2 linked regions of the Dinghuibacter silviterrae genome follow. The protein of the gene in region 1 interacts with the protein of each later gene in a pairwise test. Links are inferred from orthologs where the notes say so. Each region holds a gene or a part of one and is shown on either strand. Other genes may lie near its edges.

Region 1 (7,293 bases):
TATAACCGTTCCGGCGAGACCGCCAAATTTTTTTAACACCGGTCGAGCGCCTGCCTGATATCCGCCAGCAAATCGGCCGGATCCTCCAACCCCACGGAGATGCGGATCAGCCCCGGCGTAATCCCCACCGCCAGCCGCTCCGCTTCGGAGAGCTTCGCGTGCGTCGTAGACGCCGGATGGGACGCAATCGTCCGGGAATCCCCAAGGTTGGCCGTGAGGGACAGGAGCTCCAACGCATCAAGGAAGCGCCGTCCGCTGTCGAGCCCGCCTTTGAGCTCGAAGCAGAAGATCCCCCCGCCGTTGGTCATTTGCTTGGTGGCAATGGCGTACTGCGGATGGGACGGGAGGAAGGGGTATTTCATCCACGACAGCCGGGGATGCCCTTCGAGGGTACCCGCGAGCGTAAGCGCGCTGGAAGCGTGCCGGTCCATGCGGACCTGGAGGGTTTCCAGGCTTTTGCTGAGGACCCAGGCGTTGAACGGAGACAAGGCAGGCCCCGTGGTCCGGCAAAACAAGTATATGTCGTGGATGAGCTGTTCCTTTCCGACGACCACGCCGCCCAGGACGCGGCCCTGGCCGTCCATCCATTTGGTGGCGGAGTGGATGACGAGGTCGGCGCCGTAGTCGATGGGTCTTTGGGCGATAGGTGTGGCAAAACAGTTGTCCACCACCAGGAGGATACCTGCCTGGCGGGCCAGGTTGCTCACCCATTCGAGGTCGATGAGGTCGAGCCCAGGGTTGGTCGGGGTCTCGATAAAGAGCATCTTGGTGTTGGGTTGGATCAGCGACGCCCAGGTATCGGGCTGGTTTACGTCCGCGTAAGTGTAGCTGATGCCCCAGCGGGAAAGGTATTTTGTAATCAGGGAGTGGGTGGATCCAAAGATGGAACTGCATGACAGGAGGTGATCCCCGGTCTTCAGGAACGACAAAAAGGTGCCAAAGATGGCGGCCATGCCGGAGGCGGTGGCGAAACCGGCCTCGGCGCCTTCGAGGGCGCAGACGCGGTCGGTGAATTCCTGTACGTTCGGGTTGCTGAACCGGCTGTAGATATTGGCTTCTGTCTCGTCCGCAAAGGCGGCCCGCATGTCCTCCGCGCTGTCGTAGGTAAAGCTGGAGGTCAGGAATAACGGGGATGAATGTTCCATCTCCCCGGTCTGGGCGATCCGGGTGCGTATGGCTTTTGTGATAGGTTTCATACTGTCTGATTTACGGCAACGGTCCAGGTGAGGTGTGTGCCGGATTTGCGCAGGGTTTCGGCTACGGAGCAATATTTGGCCATGGATAATTCGACCGCCCTTTCGGCCTTTCCGGGTTCGATGTCGCCCTTGAGGTGAAAGCGGATGTTCACGTTTTCCCATAGCGAGGGCTCCTTGCCGGCTTCCCGTTGACCATCGATCTGTATGGTGAAATCGTCGATTTGCTGGCGCTGTTTTTTCAGGATGCTGACAATGTCAATGCCACTACATCCGCCCAGACCCATCAGCAAGAGTTGCATGGGGCGGGCACCGTGCTCGGTCCCGCCGGAAGCGGTCCCTGCATCCAAACGGACGGTGTTGCCGTTCGCGTCTTGAGCCTCGAAGCCGAAGTTGTCGTCTATCCGTTTCAATTCGATCAGCATACTTCTGGTAATATTTTTTACAAAGTTAACGGCGAATCGTTTTTACTTTGCACCTATTTTAGACCCGCATGCCGTCTTTAGTACAATATTACCGTCACAAACGCCCGTTCGCGCTGGAAGGAGGGATGATCCTGAACGAAATGACCATCGCGTACCATACGTTTGGCCGCCTGAATGAGGACGGGGACAATGTCGTCTGGGTTTGTCACGCGCTTACGGCCAACAGCAATGCCGAAGAATGGTGGACCGGTCTGATCGGCCCGGGTAAGGTGATCGATACCGAAAAGTATTTCGTGGTCTGTGACAATATCCTGGGGTCCTGTTATGGAACCGAGGCTGCCTTGTTCGACGGAGACGAGCCTACCCTGGTGACCATCCGGGATATGGTGGGCGTGCATCGTCTCCTGAGGGAACACCTCGGGATCGGGCAGATACGGCTCCTGATGGGGGGCAGCATGGGCGGTTACCAGGTCCTGGAATGGGCCATCCAGGAACCGGATGTCGTCCGCGAGCTGTTCCTGATCGGGACGGCGGCGTCGGAAAGTGCCTGGGGTATAGCCATCCATTCAGCCCAGCGTCTGGCGATCGAGGCGGATCCCACCTGGAAGGAAGGCGGGGAAAAAGGCCTGATGGCCGCCCGGGGCATCGGCATGCTCACCTACCGGACCTATCAGCAATTTGTGTCCGCCCAAACGGGTCCGCAGGAGGTCCTCCAGGGCTTCCGGGCGGAATCGTATATCCGTTACCAGGCCGAAAAGCTGGCCCGGAGGTTCGACGCCCGCAACTACTGGCTCCTGACCCGGAGCATGGACAGCCACCACATCGCCCGAGGGCGGGGTATGAGCATAGAGGCTGCGCTCCAAGGGATTAAGCAACGGACCCTGGTCATCGGGATCGACAGCGACCTCCTTTGTCCCTTCGTGGAACAAAAATTTCTGGCCCAGCACCTGCCCCACGCCCGGCTGATCGGGATCGACTCGATCTACGGACATGACGGTTTTCTGACAGAATCGGCCAAAATCGGTGGATATTTAAGGGAGTGGCTTGAGGGGTCTTAAGTACCTTTGCAAGCTATGCAAGACGCCCAGGAATTTATCGACGTTTTTGGAGCCCGGGTGCATAACCTGCGGAACATAGACATACACATTCCCAAAAATAAAATGGTGGTCATCACGGGGATCAGCGGGAGCGGCAAGTCTTCCCTGGCCTTTGATACCATCTATGCCGAGGGGCAGCGCCGGTATATGGAGACCTTTGGCGCTTATGCCCGTCAATTCATCGGGGAAATGGAACGGCCGGACGTGGACAAGATCACCGGTTTGTCCCCCGTCATCTCCATCGAGCAGAAAACGACCAACAAAAATCCCCGTTCCACGGTGGGCACAATCACGGAAGTGTACGACTTCCTGCGGTTATTGTACGCCCGTATCGGAGAAGCGTACAGCTATAATACGGGGAAAAAAATGGTGAAGTTTAGCGAGGAGGAAATCGTCGCGAACATCTACCAAAAATTCAAAGGCAAAAAAATCACCCTCCTGGCGCCCCTGGTCCGGGGCCGTAAGGGCCACTACCGCGAGCTTTTCGAGGACGTCCGCAAAAAAGGCTACCTCAAGGTGCGCGTCGACGGGGACATCCTGGACCTCGCGCCAAAGATGCAGGTGGACCGGTACAAAATCCACGACATCGAGGTCGTGGTCGACCGGCTCCCGGTGACGGATGACATGAAGGTGCGCTTGAGCCAAAGCGTGCAAAAGACCCTCCAGACCGGGAAGGACCTGTTGTTCCTGCTGGTCGGCGACGGCGGCAAGGCCCTGCAGTACTCCAAACAACTGATGTGCGAGGACACCGGTATTTCGTACGAGGAACCCTCCCCCAATTCTTTTTCCTTCAATTCTCCGTACGGTGCGTGTCCCGTGTGTAAAGGGCTGGGCACCATCTACCAGGTTGACCTGGACGCCATCATACCCGACCGGGAAGTCTCCATCAAAGACGGCGGCATCGCGCCCCTCGGCGGGGAGCGCGCGTCTTATGTCTATAAACAGGTGGAAGGCATCCTGCGCAAATACCGTGTAAAGCCCGAAACCCCGATCAAAGACGTGCCCGTTAAGGCACTCAACGTCATCCTGTACGGCAACGAAGCCGGGGAAGGCACGACGGAAGTGGGTTTCGACGAGGAGACCGCCGCCGAAAACCCCGACGCCTATGAAGGCGTCGTCAACATGGTCAAACGCTGGTTTTCCGGGGCCATGAGCGAGGGTGTGCGGGAATGGGCCGAGAAATTCATGGAGCTCAAAACCTGCGACACCTGCGAGGGCGCCCGTCTGAAAAAAGAAAGCCTTTGGTTCCGGGTGGCGAACGAAAACATTTCAGAGCTGAGCTCGTGGAACCTGGATACGCTCTGGACGTGGTTTTCCACTGTGGAGAAACACCTCTCGGCGAAACAAAACACCATCGCCAAAGACATCCTCAAGGAAATCCGCGAACGGCTCCAGTTCCTCCTGGATGTGGGCCTGACCTACCTGACGCTCGACCGGCCCACCCGGACCCTGAGCGGGGGTGAGTCCCAACGCATCCGGCTGGCCACCCAGATCGGGTCGCAGCTCCAGGGCATCACCTATATCCTCGACGAGCCCTCCATCGGTCTCCACCAACGGGACAACCACCGGCTCATCGACGCACTACGGAACCTGCGCGACATCGGCAACAGCGTCCTCGTCGTGGAACACGACAAAGACATCATGATGGCCGCCGACTACCTCGTGGACGTAGGTCCCAAGGCCGGTCTTCACGGCGGCCGGATCGTGGCGCAGGGCGACCCGAAGGACCTGTTGAAGCTCGACACCCTCACCTCCAGCTACCTCAACGGGCACCGCCGGATCGAGGTTCCCACCACCCGCCGCGAAGGTTCGGGCAAGTTCCTCGAACTCATCGGCGCCTCCGGGAACAACCTGCAAAAGGTCAGTGCACGTTTTCCCCTCGGTACGTTTATCTGTGTCACGGGGGTTAGTGGTAGTGGGAAAAGTACCTTGATCAACGAAACCCTTTACCCGATCCTCAGTCAGTACTGTTACGGATCCAAGGCCGCACCGCTCGAATACAAAAGCGTCAAGGGCCTCGAACACATCGACAAGGTCATCGAGATCGACCAAAGCCCCATCGGCCGCACCCCCCGGAGCAACCCCGCCACCTACTGCGGTTTCTTCACGGAAATACGGCAGCTTTTTGCCGCCATCCCCGAAGCCAAAATCCGCGGCTACAACGCCGGCCGTTTCTCCTTCAACGTCAAGGGCGGCCGCTGCGACGTCTGCGAAGGCGGCGGCATGCGCGTCATCGAAATGAACTTCCTCCCCGACGTCTATGTCCCTTGCGAAAAATGCAACGGCCGCCGCTACAACCGCGAGACCCTCGAAATCCGTTACAAGGGGAAGTCCATCAGCGACGTCCTCGACATGAGCGTGGACGAGGCCGTCGAGTTCTTCGCCAGCGTCCCCTATCTCTACCGGAAAATCAAGGTCCTCCAGGACGTCGGCCTCGGCTATATCACCCTTGGCCAGTCCGCCGTTACCCTTAGCGGCGGCGAGGCCCAGCGTGTCAAGCTCGCCACCGAGCTCTCCAAACGCGACACCGGAAAGACTTTCTATATCCTCGACGAGCCCACCACGGGTCTTCACTTTGAAGACATCCGCCACCTCATCGAGGTCCTCGACAAACTCGTCGAACGCGGCAACACCATCCTCGTCATCGAACACAACCTCGACGTCGTCAAGGTCGCCGACCACATCATCGACCTCGGCCCCGAGGGCGGTGTCGGCGGCGGCCGCATCCTCTGCACCGGCACCCCCGAGGAAATCCTTTCCTGCACGGAGAGCCACACGGCGCGCTTCCTCAAAGCCGAGCTGCCCGCCGGGGTGGTGCCCATGAAGCGGCCGCCCTCAAAGGCGGCACCCACGGGGCTCCCTCCCACGAAGGCGGAACGCGAAGCCGCGCTCGCTGCTGCGAAGGCCGAGGCCAAAGCCGCGAAGGCCGCCGCCGCTCAGGACGCCGCGCCCCGGAAGACAGCCGCAAAAACGCCCCCCGCGGCAAAGTCCGCGCGCAAGAAAAAGTAAACGGTGCGAGACGCCTCAGCCCCCCCATGGCGAAGTTTGACCCTACACAGGTGTCCCTTTTTCTCGCCTTAAATTCGCGTCAAGTTATAGCTTGACAATGGTGTGAAAAAGCAAGCCATAGCTTGACGCGAATTTAAGGCGAGAAAAAAGGAGGACAGGGGGCATCCCCTACGAGGTCGGGGCGCCGACCGGCGGTGCCGGTCGTCTACGATCCGAGCCCGCGGCCCTTCCAAAAGGGGGGGATTACAAAGGGGGACCATAGGTCCCCCTTTGTCGCAACGCAAAAAAAGAAGGGAGAGTAGACACCCCCCCTTGGCTATGCTTGGATATATGGCTAAAACAAATTTGATTCAAATTATTAACAAATTCCGTGCCGTCATCTACCAGCGAACCGGGCAACGGACCTGGTTGCTGGCGCGGCCAAACCACGTGTCGTCGTTCCCGAACTTGATGATGAGCCGGACGACGAAACTGAAGTAGGCGTCATCGTGGGTGGGGTCGCCGCGGTTGGAAAAATCGGTGTACGGAAGACCGCTTTTGTTGGACATGGCGGCGGCGATTTTCGCCTGTGCAGCCGGCATGTGTTGGTAAAACAAGGCCGGGTTGACGAAGTTGGTGCTGACGTCATCGATATAGTCCGTATGAAGGATCCGGTCCAGGACTTCCCCGCTGACCGCGACTTTATCCGACACGTCGAAACGGGCGCCGATCCCCAGGGGGATGTTCGTCGACCAAAGCTTGTAGTTGGGGGGATAGCCCGGACCCCAGCCTTCTCCTTCGGTGTGGAGGGGTTGGAGGTCGACCCAGGTGGTCTGACCTGTAGTAGGGTCCTTATAGGTGCCCTGGGGATTGAAATGGAAAAAGCCGAAACCCGCAACGGCGTAAGGGCGGATCCGCGGCTGGTAGTCAAAGGGAAGCGTAAAAAAGTCGGTAGGATATATTTCGAGGCAAATCGTTCCCTCTTCAATCGACGTCCGGAAGTCCAGGTTGCGCGTCCGGCGCCAATCGGCATCAAAATCGTGACCATTGGTATAGCGGTCGGCGCCGTACAGACGGCCATAGTTGAGGTTGGCGCGAATACCCAGCCAGGAAGCGGGATAGATGGCCCCGGAAATACCCGCGAAGTAACGCGTGGTCGGCAGGTTGAGGTCCTTTATAAAGCGTTTGCCGTCTCCGAGGTTACCCCCCAGTTCACCCAAAAAGAAAGACGGGCCTATTTCAAAGCCGAGGTCTGTCTCCATATCCTTGAAGGAGAGTGCCAATTGAGCATGTGTGCCGGAAGATAGCAATAAACCGATGAGGAGCAGGGTAAGCGCGGGGAATCGCCAGCTAAAAAGAGGGGTACTCTTTTTCATAGATACGGACATATTAGGTTTTACACGATTGGATTTACCGTGTAATATTAAATATAAATAATCGAAAAACCTAACGTTTGACCATCTCTACATGGGCTATGTCGTCTTCCATGTACACGCCGCCCGTTTGGACGAAGCCAAAGGAACCGTAGAAATCGACGAGGTATTGCTGGGCGCCAATCCTGACAGGCTGCTGACCATAGAGGGCATAAAG
Region 2 (7,309 bases), 880 kb from region 1 along the record:
TTGGGATACCTGGGCGATCCGGGAACCGGTATAGGCAAAGGCAAGCTGTACGTTGAGGCCGAATTTGGGGTCTTTATACAAGAAGGAGACGTTCCCGACATTGTCTGCCTGACCTTGCAAAGGACGGGACTGGTTGACGGAGTCCGTGACGACCGAGGTGCCGTTCGACGTCGTCACCTGGTGGTACAACAACTTGATCGTCGTGATCCTAGAGTGCGTATAGGTATAGTTGGCCGACACGCCGAACTTTCCGAAGAATTTGGCAATGACGACTTCGGCGCCGATGTTGGTAGCGCTGTTCGTATTCTGCGGCTGGATGTACAGGCTGCTCGGGCTGTTGTCCCTGGTCACGAAATATTCGATCGGGTTTTCCAGTTTTTTGTAGAAGCCGCCGATCAGGAACTGGTCGGTCAGACCGGGGAAAAGTTCGTACCGGAGGTCGAGGTTGTCAGCCCTTACGTGTTTCAGCTCGGGGTTCCCGATCTCGGTGAACACTTCGCCAGGCAGGTTATAGGGAACATACTCGCCAAAGCCGGGACGGCTGATCGACTTGAAATACGACAACCGGAGGTTTTGGTTCTCACTGATGAAATACTTGAAGTGCACGCTGGGCAGCACGTCGGTATAATGAACCGTACCGCTGGCGCCGACCGGGTAGGTTTCCGGCAGGGTGGTGGTGTAGTCCATATTCGTGTTTTCCACGCGTACACCGCCCAGGACCTGGAGGGACTTCACGACCATGAACTTGGCCTGGATATAGCCCGCCCCTGTTTTTTCGTGGGCAGTATAGGTATTGGCACCGACAGCGGTATTGTACCCATAAGCGTCGCCCGGGGTTTGGAAGTAAAGGGGCAGTTGGTCGATCCCGTGGAAGGGCGTAGTCGCCTGGACGTCTGCCTGGAGGGAATAGGCATCATAATAGTTGGTCCGGGTCTTATACCGATACAGACCGCCAGTCATGAATTCGACATCCCTTTTAAAGATCCTTGGCTTATAAGTAAGGTTGAGGTAACCTGCTTCGTCCTGGTCCGTATTGTGTTCCCATACACGGTTCATGATACCGGTGGAGGGTTGAACGGTGGAATCCACGCTGACGATTTTGCCGTTGTTGGTCGTTACCGTTGCGTCAAAACTGTACCAGGATTGGTCAGGCATTTTCTTTTCGGCCTTGGAATACACACCGCTCCAGTCCAGCTTTACCTTTTCGCCCAACTGGTGTTCCCCGTGCAGGGTAGCGTTGGCGATGTTCTGGATCGTCCAGGTGCTCCGGTATTCCGGGGACAACTGGGATTGCGTATTGGAGGAGTTCAGACCCACGGTCGTGTCGGGCGTATAGCGCGTCTCGTACTCGTTCTGGTGCAGATAAAGACCAAAGAGGGAGATCGTGTTTTTGCTGTTGAACACATAGTCGATCTTACCCTGCAAGCCCAGACGATTGGTTTGGGTACTGTATTGACGGATATAAGAATCTGAGAAATTCAGCGTGTTGGCTGTCGGTTGGAAAACGGGCTGGGCGTCGGGAACCAGTCTTTTTGAAGTCGAGCCTTCGTAAAAGTTCTGGTAGCTGGCCGACAGGATCACCCCCAGCTTTTTGTTCAGGAACCGGTCGCCGATGGTCATCCCCAGGGTGCTGTTGATGGGATTGCTTTTATCCGAATAGTTGAAAATGTTGGTCGGAAAATCACCGGGATAGGTCGCTGCATAGTTGTTGCCGTTGACTTCGGCGGGCGACTTCTTGTTGATGCCCGAATGGGGAAAGCCCAAAAACGGCTGGGTGTTGAAGATCGTGGAGTACCCACCGGAGCCGTTGACCGAAAACAGGAAACGTTCGGGCGCGTTCTTCATCACCAGGTTCATCGTACCCCCGATCGCATCGCCTTCCATGTTGGGCGTCAGTGCCTTGATGATTTCGAGGCGGTCGATCATTTCAGAGGGGAAGATGTCCATCGGGACAAAGCGATACTTGTCGTCCGGGCTCGGGATCTTGACGCCGTTGACCAGGGTGTTGTTGTAGCGTTGGTCCATCCCGCGTATGATAGCGTAACGGCCTTCCCCGGTATTGCTCCGTTGGATGGTCACACCGCTCACGCGTTGCAGGGCGTTGGCCACCGTCACGTCGGGCGACAATTCAATGTTCTTGGCAGACAAAAGGTTCATCACGTTGTCTGCTTTCTTTTCGATCAGACGCGCGCTTTGGTCGTTCGTCCCGTTACCCGCACCTTGTACGGTGATGGTAGTGATTTCCTTGGCGGCGCTCTCCAGGGTGAAGTCGACTTCCTTGTCTCCGTTCGCGTCATCGATGATGACTTCCACGTGTTCCGGCTCCTTATATCCCACATATTTCACTTCCAGCTCATATTTCCCGGCCGGTACGTGTTTCAGGTTGAAAGTCCCGTCCAGGTTTACGACGGTCGCATACCTTGTGTGTTCGAGAGTAACAGTGGCGCCAATCAGGGGTTCGCCGGTCTCCTTGTCGGTGACCTTCCCCTTGATTCCCCCGGCCCAGAGGGAGGAGGCGCCCAGACATGCCAGCCCCACCAGGGAGCTTATTCGCAGCAATTTATTGGACATTGATCAGTTGGTTTTGAGACCGCAAAGTAACAGGAGGGAAAAGGGGGAAAAAAGGACCAGGGGAAACTTAAAGGTTATGTAAAGATTTCTTTAAATTTTCGTAATAATTAACTCAAAATCTGCTCAGAATCCGGCCCGGAGCCATTTACGGCCACCCGCCGGCCCAGCGGGCCCGGGTCTCAGGTGTCTCGGCCCGGTGTGGTCCCGGGCGCGGATATTTCGGTATTTTTACCCCCTTAACCTATCGCCTCCATGCCTTTCGAACTCGTCTCCCCCTATACCCCCTCCGGCGACCAGCCGGAGGCCATCCGTCAGCTCACCGAGGGGATCCTGAACGGTGAGAAATACCAAACCCTCCTTGGCGTCACCGGTTCCGGGAAGACCTTTACCATGGCCAACGTCATCCAGAACGTCCAAAGACCCACCCTCGTCCTGACCCACAACAAGACCCTCGTCGCCCAACTGTACGGGGAGTTCCGGTCTTTTTTCCCCAACAACGCCATCGAATACTTCGTCTCGTATTACGACTACTACCAGCCCGAGGCATACATGCCCGTTAGCGACACCTATATCGAAAAAGACCTGTCCATCAACGAAGAGCTCGACAAGCTCCGCCTCCGGGCCACGTCCAACCTCCTCACCGGCCGTCGCGACATCCTGGTCGTCGCCAGCGTGAGCTGTATCTATGGTATGGGCAACCCCACCGAATACGAAAACGGCATCATCCGCGTTGCCGCCGGACAAGTCCTCAGCCGTCAGGGTTTTCTCCACGCCCTCGTGAACGCCCTCTACAGCCGCACCCAGATCGACTTCAACCGCGGCCAGTTCCGTGTCAAGGGAGACACCGTCGACATCAATCTTCCCTATGTCGACTACGCCTACCGCATCACCTTCTTCGGAGACGAAATAGAAACCATCGAAAGCTTCGATCCCGCGACGGGCAAACGCATTGGGACCATGGAACACGCCGCCATTTTCCCCGCCAATCTGTATGTCGCCCCCAAAAACATGCTCCAGCAGATCCTTTATGAAATGCAGGACGAGCTCGCCGGCCAGGTCGACTACTTCAAAAACAACGGCCGGTACATCGAAGCCCAACGCCTCGGGGAACGCGTCAACTACGACATCGAGATGATCCGCGAGCTGGGCTACTGCAACGGCATCGAAAACTACTCCCGCTTTTTCGACCGCCGCAACCCCGGAACCCGGCCATTTTGTCTCCTAGACTATTTCCCCAAAGACTTCCTGATCATGATCGACGAAAGCCACCAAACCATCCCGCAGGTCAGCGGCATGTACGGTGGCGACCGCAGCCGCAAGCTCATCCTCGTCGACTACGGCTTCCGCCTGCCTTCTGCCCTCGACAACCGCCCCCTCAACTTCCACGAATTCGATTCCCTGCTCAACCAGGCCGTCTTCGTCTCCGCCACCCCCGGTGAATACGAACTCGAACAAACCGGCGGCATCGTCGTCGAACAGGTGGTCCGCCCCACCGGCCTCCTCGATCCCCCCATCGAGATACGGCCCAGCGACGGCCAGATCGACGACCTCCTCCACGAGATCGCCCAAAGGGCCGCCCGCCGGGAACGCATCCTCGTCACCACGCTCACCAAGCGCATGGCCGAAGAGCTCGACAAATACCTCCACCGCATCAACATCAAGTCCAAGTATATCCACAGCGAGGTCCACACCCTCGACCGCGTCGAGATCCTCCGCCAGCTCCGTCTCGGGGAGATCGACGTCCTCGTCGGCGTCAACCTCCTCCGCGAAGGCCTCGACCTCCCCGAAGTCACCCTTGTCGCCATCCTCGACGCCGACAAAGAGGGCTTCCTCCGCAACGAAAAGTCTCTTACCCAAACCGCCGGCCGCGCCGCCCGAAACGTCGACGGCAAAGTCATCTTCTACGCCGATACCATGACCGAAAGCATGCAGCGCACCATAGACGAGACCAACCGCCGCCGCGACAAACAGATCGCCTACAACGAGCTCCACGGCATCCAACCCAAGACCGTTCAAAAATCCAAAGAACAAGTCTTTGCCCAAACCTCCGTGCTCGACATCAAAGGCTACGACCCCCGCGACCCCTACGCCCTCGCCCCCGACTCCGAGCTCGTCCCCGCCGTCGCCGAAGAACAGGAAACCTACAAAACAATCCCCCAACTCGAAAAGGGCATCACCACCGTCAAAAAGGAAATGGAAAAGGCCGCCCGCGACCTCGACTTCATGGAAGCGGCGCGTTTGCGCGATGAGATGTATGCGCTGCAAAAGCAGCTCACCGAGCTGAAGAAATAAGATTTTATTCTACATACTTCTATATAGTACTATTCCCACTGCTGGCGGATTGCAGCCAAGATAATTTCTCTTTTTACTATTGCTTATATCAAAAATGAATTTTACATTTGTTGTATGAAGAAACAACATGTAAAAGAACTGACCGCCGCTATTCGTCGCTCGGGGGGAACCCTTTGCTTCCAAAGTGGCCGCCCAATACTTCCTCCTAAGAGCAGGCTTTATTACGGCAGAGGACTTGAAACCCCAAAAAAGAAAGTCTAAAAAATGAGTTATCAACTTCTACTGCCCATTGAAAAAAGTCACATCCGGACTCTCTGGAAAGGGTTTTGGAATGGCATTTCCTTTTTTAAGCCTGTCTCTTATTCAGTATCCTACAAGGGACTAGATAAACAGGTACAAGAAATAATGAATGAGATTGCCAAAGTGGAGGACACAGAAGAATTGAAAAGGTCCTTTGAGGAGGCGCTTATCAAAACAAGCAATGGATTACTCGAAAAAAAGTCCTTCACCAAGCGCTAAACCGACTGTTCAATCCCCCACCGTTATTGCGCAAAAATTTGTCGGACCAGTACCCGATCCGGATACACTTGCAAAGTATGAGCAAGTCAGCCCTGGGGTCTGTGATCCTCGTAGTGTCTCTCTTTTTTTACGGCATTTATCGCGGGTTTCCCGGATCAGCAGCGACAATCGCCGCCAGTGTAATTATTGGATTGGCGTCTGTCTTCATTTGGCGCAGATTTAAAAAGCCAAAAGGCGGTGAGACTGATAAGTCTAATGTCTAGCCCGCCCCAGCAAATAGTCTACGCTCAACCTCCCACCCCCACTCACCAACAACACCCCCAACAACAACAAGTAATACAGCGGAATCTCAAACCCGTTATTCCCCGCCTCAAACCCATGCCCCCAATGCACCGTGGCAATGGCAACAACAAGCAGGATCATCAGCGGTATGGTAATCACCCTGGTCCCCAAACCAAGAACAAGCAATACGACACCCACGGCCTCCGTCGTTGCCGACAGGTACGCGTTTAAAAACGGCGCCGGTATGTGCAGCGACGCAAACCACTCCGCCACATCGGAAATATTTTTCCACTTCTCGATGCACGTAGTATAAAAGCCATACCCCAAAACGAGACGGATAGCCAAAAGAAGGATCGGCTGCAGGGTCTCGACCCTGCGGATCATGCGTTGATACATAGAAAGTTTTTTTAGCGTCGGGCGCCACGGATAAACCGGAGCCCGGATAAGTGTTGAAAAAAAGCAGGTGCTTCCGCCAGCAAAAGCGCTGCCGGTGCCTCAGGGTGTTGTTCCAGGAAAGCGGCCAGCGAACAGCCGGTCGTGATCAGCCCGTCCAGCAGCCACGCGAATGTCAGCGACAGGTCGATGAACTGCACCTCACCGGTCTCGGGGTCGCGGAAGGCCAGGACCGCATATTGTCCCGGTTCCGCATCCGGCTTACCGAGGTGGACGGGGTAAGAAAACAGGAGCAACCGGTGTTCAGGGTGAAAAACAAGGGTATCCTGCGTCCAGTTGCGAACGGGCCCGTAGGCGGGAACCGGCAGGTCTTCCATCATATACAGCTCGATTTCGGTCCATTCGAAGAAGAGGAGTTCCAAAAGGAAGGGGTATTTGTCGAGGAGCCCGGCCGGCCGGCCTGGGGCCTCCGCGATCCCCTGAACAAACTCCATAAACTCCATCGGCATCCGCCACACCTGGGCCTCCTGGCAATCGTGTTCCGCAAAAAACCGGTAGACCAGCGTCTCCCAGTCGAAAGGGTCGAGCGCCGCGACCGTCAGCGGGTAGGCGCTTTCAAGGCCGTCGGCGATGACGTTCCGCGCGAGGCGGCGATACTGTTCCAGGCGGTCGGGCAGCGCTCCGGGGACCCCGGCGGCCTCGTCGCTGCGGCAATACCGGGCCAGGGCCTGCTGCGCGGCCAGCGTTACAGGCAACAGCGTATCCTGCGGCGGCAGCGTTTCAAGCGACAGCGACCTCATGGCTCCAGTTTTTAGCGCAAATCCCCTCCAGGCGATCAAGCTCCGCCTGTAGCTCAGAGAGCTCCGGAATATTATAATCCCGCTCCAGCAACACCGGCACCGGCCGCTCCAGGCGAGAGATGGCGTAGTCGAAAAGGTCGTAGACCGGGTCGATGATCGGCTGCCCGTGTGTGTCGATGATCAAATCGGGAGACACCTGCTCGTGCCCGGCCATGTGGATGTACATCACCTTGTCCAGCGGAAGGGCATCGATAAAGGTGAATGCGTCGTACCCATGGTTAAACGCATTTACAAAAACATTGTTGACGTCCAACAGAAGCCCGCAACCGGAGAGGCGCACGACTTCGTTGATAAAGTCGACTTCACTCATTTCGGCCGCAACCGGTGTATAGTAGGAAACGATCTCTAAACCAAGGGGCATGCCCAGAAAATCCTGGACCTCCTGGACCCGC

What was found. Proteins that work in one complex are often made in the same cells at the same time.
Region 2: the proteins of uvrA (region 1) and uvrB interact in binary tests that used the Escherichia coli proteins (3 or more experiments, as listed by UniProt). The link is inferred for Dinghuibacter silviterrae from one-to-one orthologs.

The regions. Positions count from the first base shown.
Region 1 is NZ_SODV01000001.1:1,565,253-1,572,545, forward strand. Bases 2,376-5,924 are described here. They hold uvrA (excinuclease ABC subunit UvrA), read left to right. Parts: upstream 2,376-2,691; coding sequence 2,692-5,724; downstream 5,725-5,924. Other genes in these bases: EDB95_RS06990 (homoserine O-acetyltransferase family protein), read left to right, coding at 2,376-2,676. Outside these bases: EDB95_RS06980 (trans-sulfuration enzyme family protein), read right to left, coding at 33-1,196; EDB95_RS06985 (OsmC family protein), read right to left, coding at 1,193-1,618; more of EDB95_RS06990, read left to right, coding at 1,687-2,375; EDB95_RS07005 (hypothetical protein), read right to left, coding at 6,105-7,079; EDB95_RS07010 (GNAT family N-acetyltransferase), read right to left, coding at 7,150-7,293. UniProt on the Escherichia coli protein: The UvrABC repair system catalyzes the recognition and processing of DNA lesions. UvrA is an ATPase and a DNA-binding protein. A damage recognition complex composed of 2 UvrA and 2 UvrB subunits scans DNA for abnormalities.
Region 2 is NZ_SODV01000001.1:680,775-688,083, forward strand. Bases 2,396-5,343 are described here. They hold uvrB (excinuclease ABC subunit UvrB), read left to right. Parts: upstream 2,396-2,823; coding sequence 2,824-4,863; downstream 4,864-5,343. Other genes in these bases: EDB95_RS03000 (TonB-dependent receptor), read right to left, coding at 2,396-2,571; EDB95_RS27215 (hypothetical protein), read left to right, coding at 4,978-5,124. In the rest of the region: more of EDB95_RS03000, read right to left, coding at 1-2,395; EDB95_RS03010 (HvfX family Cu-binding RiPP maturation protein), read right to left, coding at 5,635-6,060; EDB95_RS03015 (HvfC/BufC N-terminal domain-containing protein), read right to left, coding at 6,072-6,857; EDB95_RS03020 (HvfB family MNIO-type RiPP peptide maturase), read right to left, coding at 6,838-7,309. UniProt on the Escherichia coli protein: The UvrABC repair system catalyzes the recognition and processing of DNA lesions. A damage recognition complex composed of 2 UvrA and 2 UvrB subunits scans DNA for abnormalities.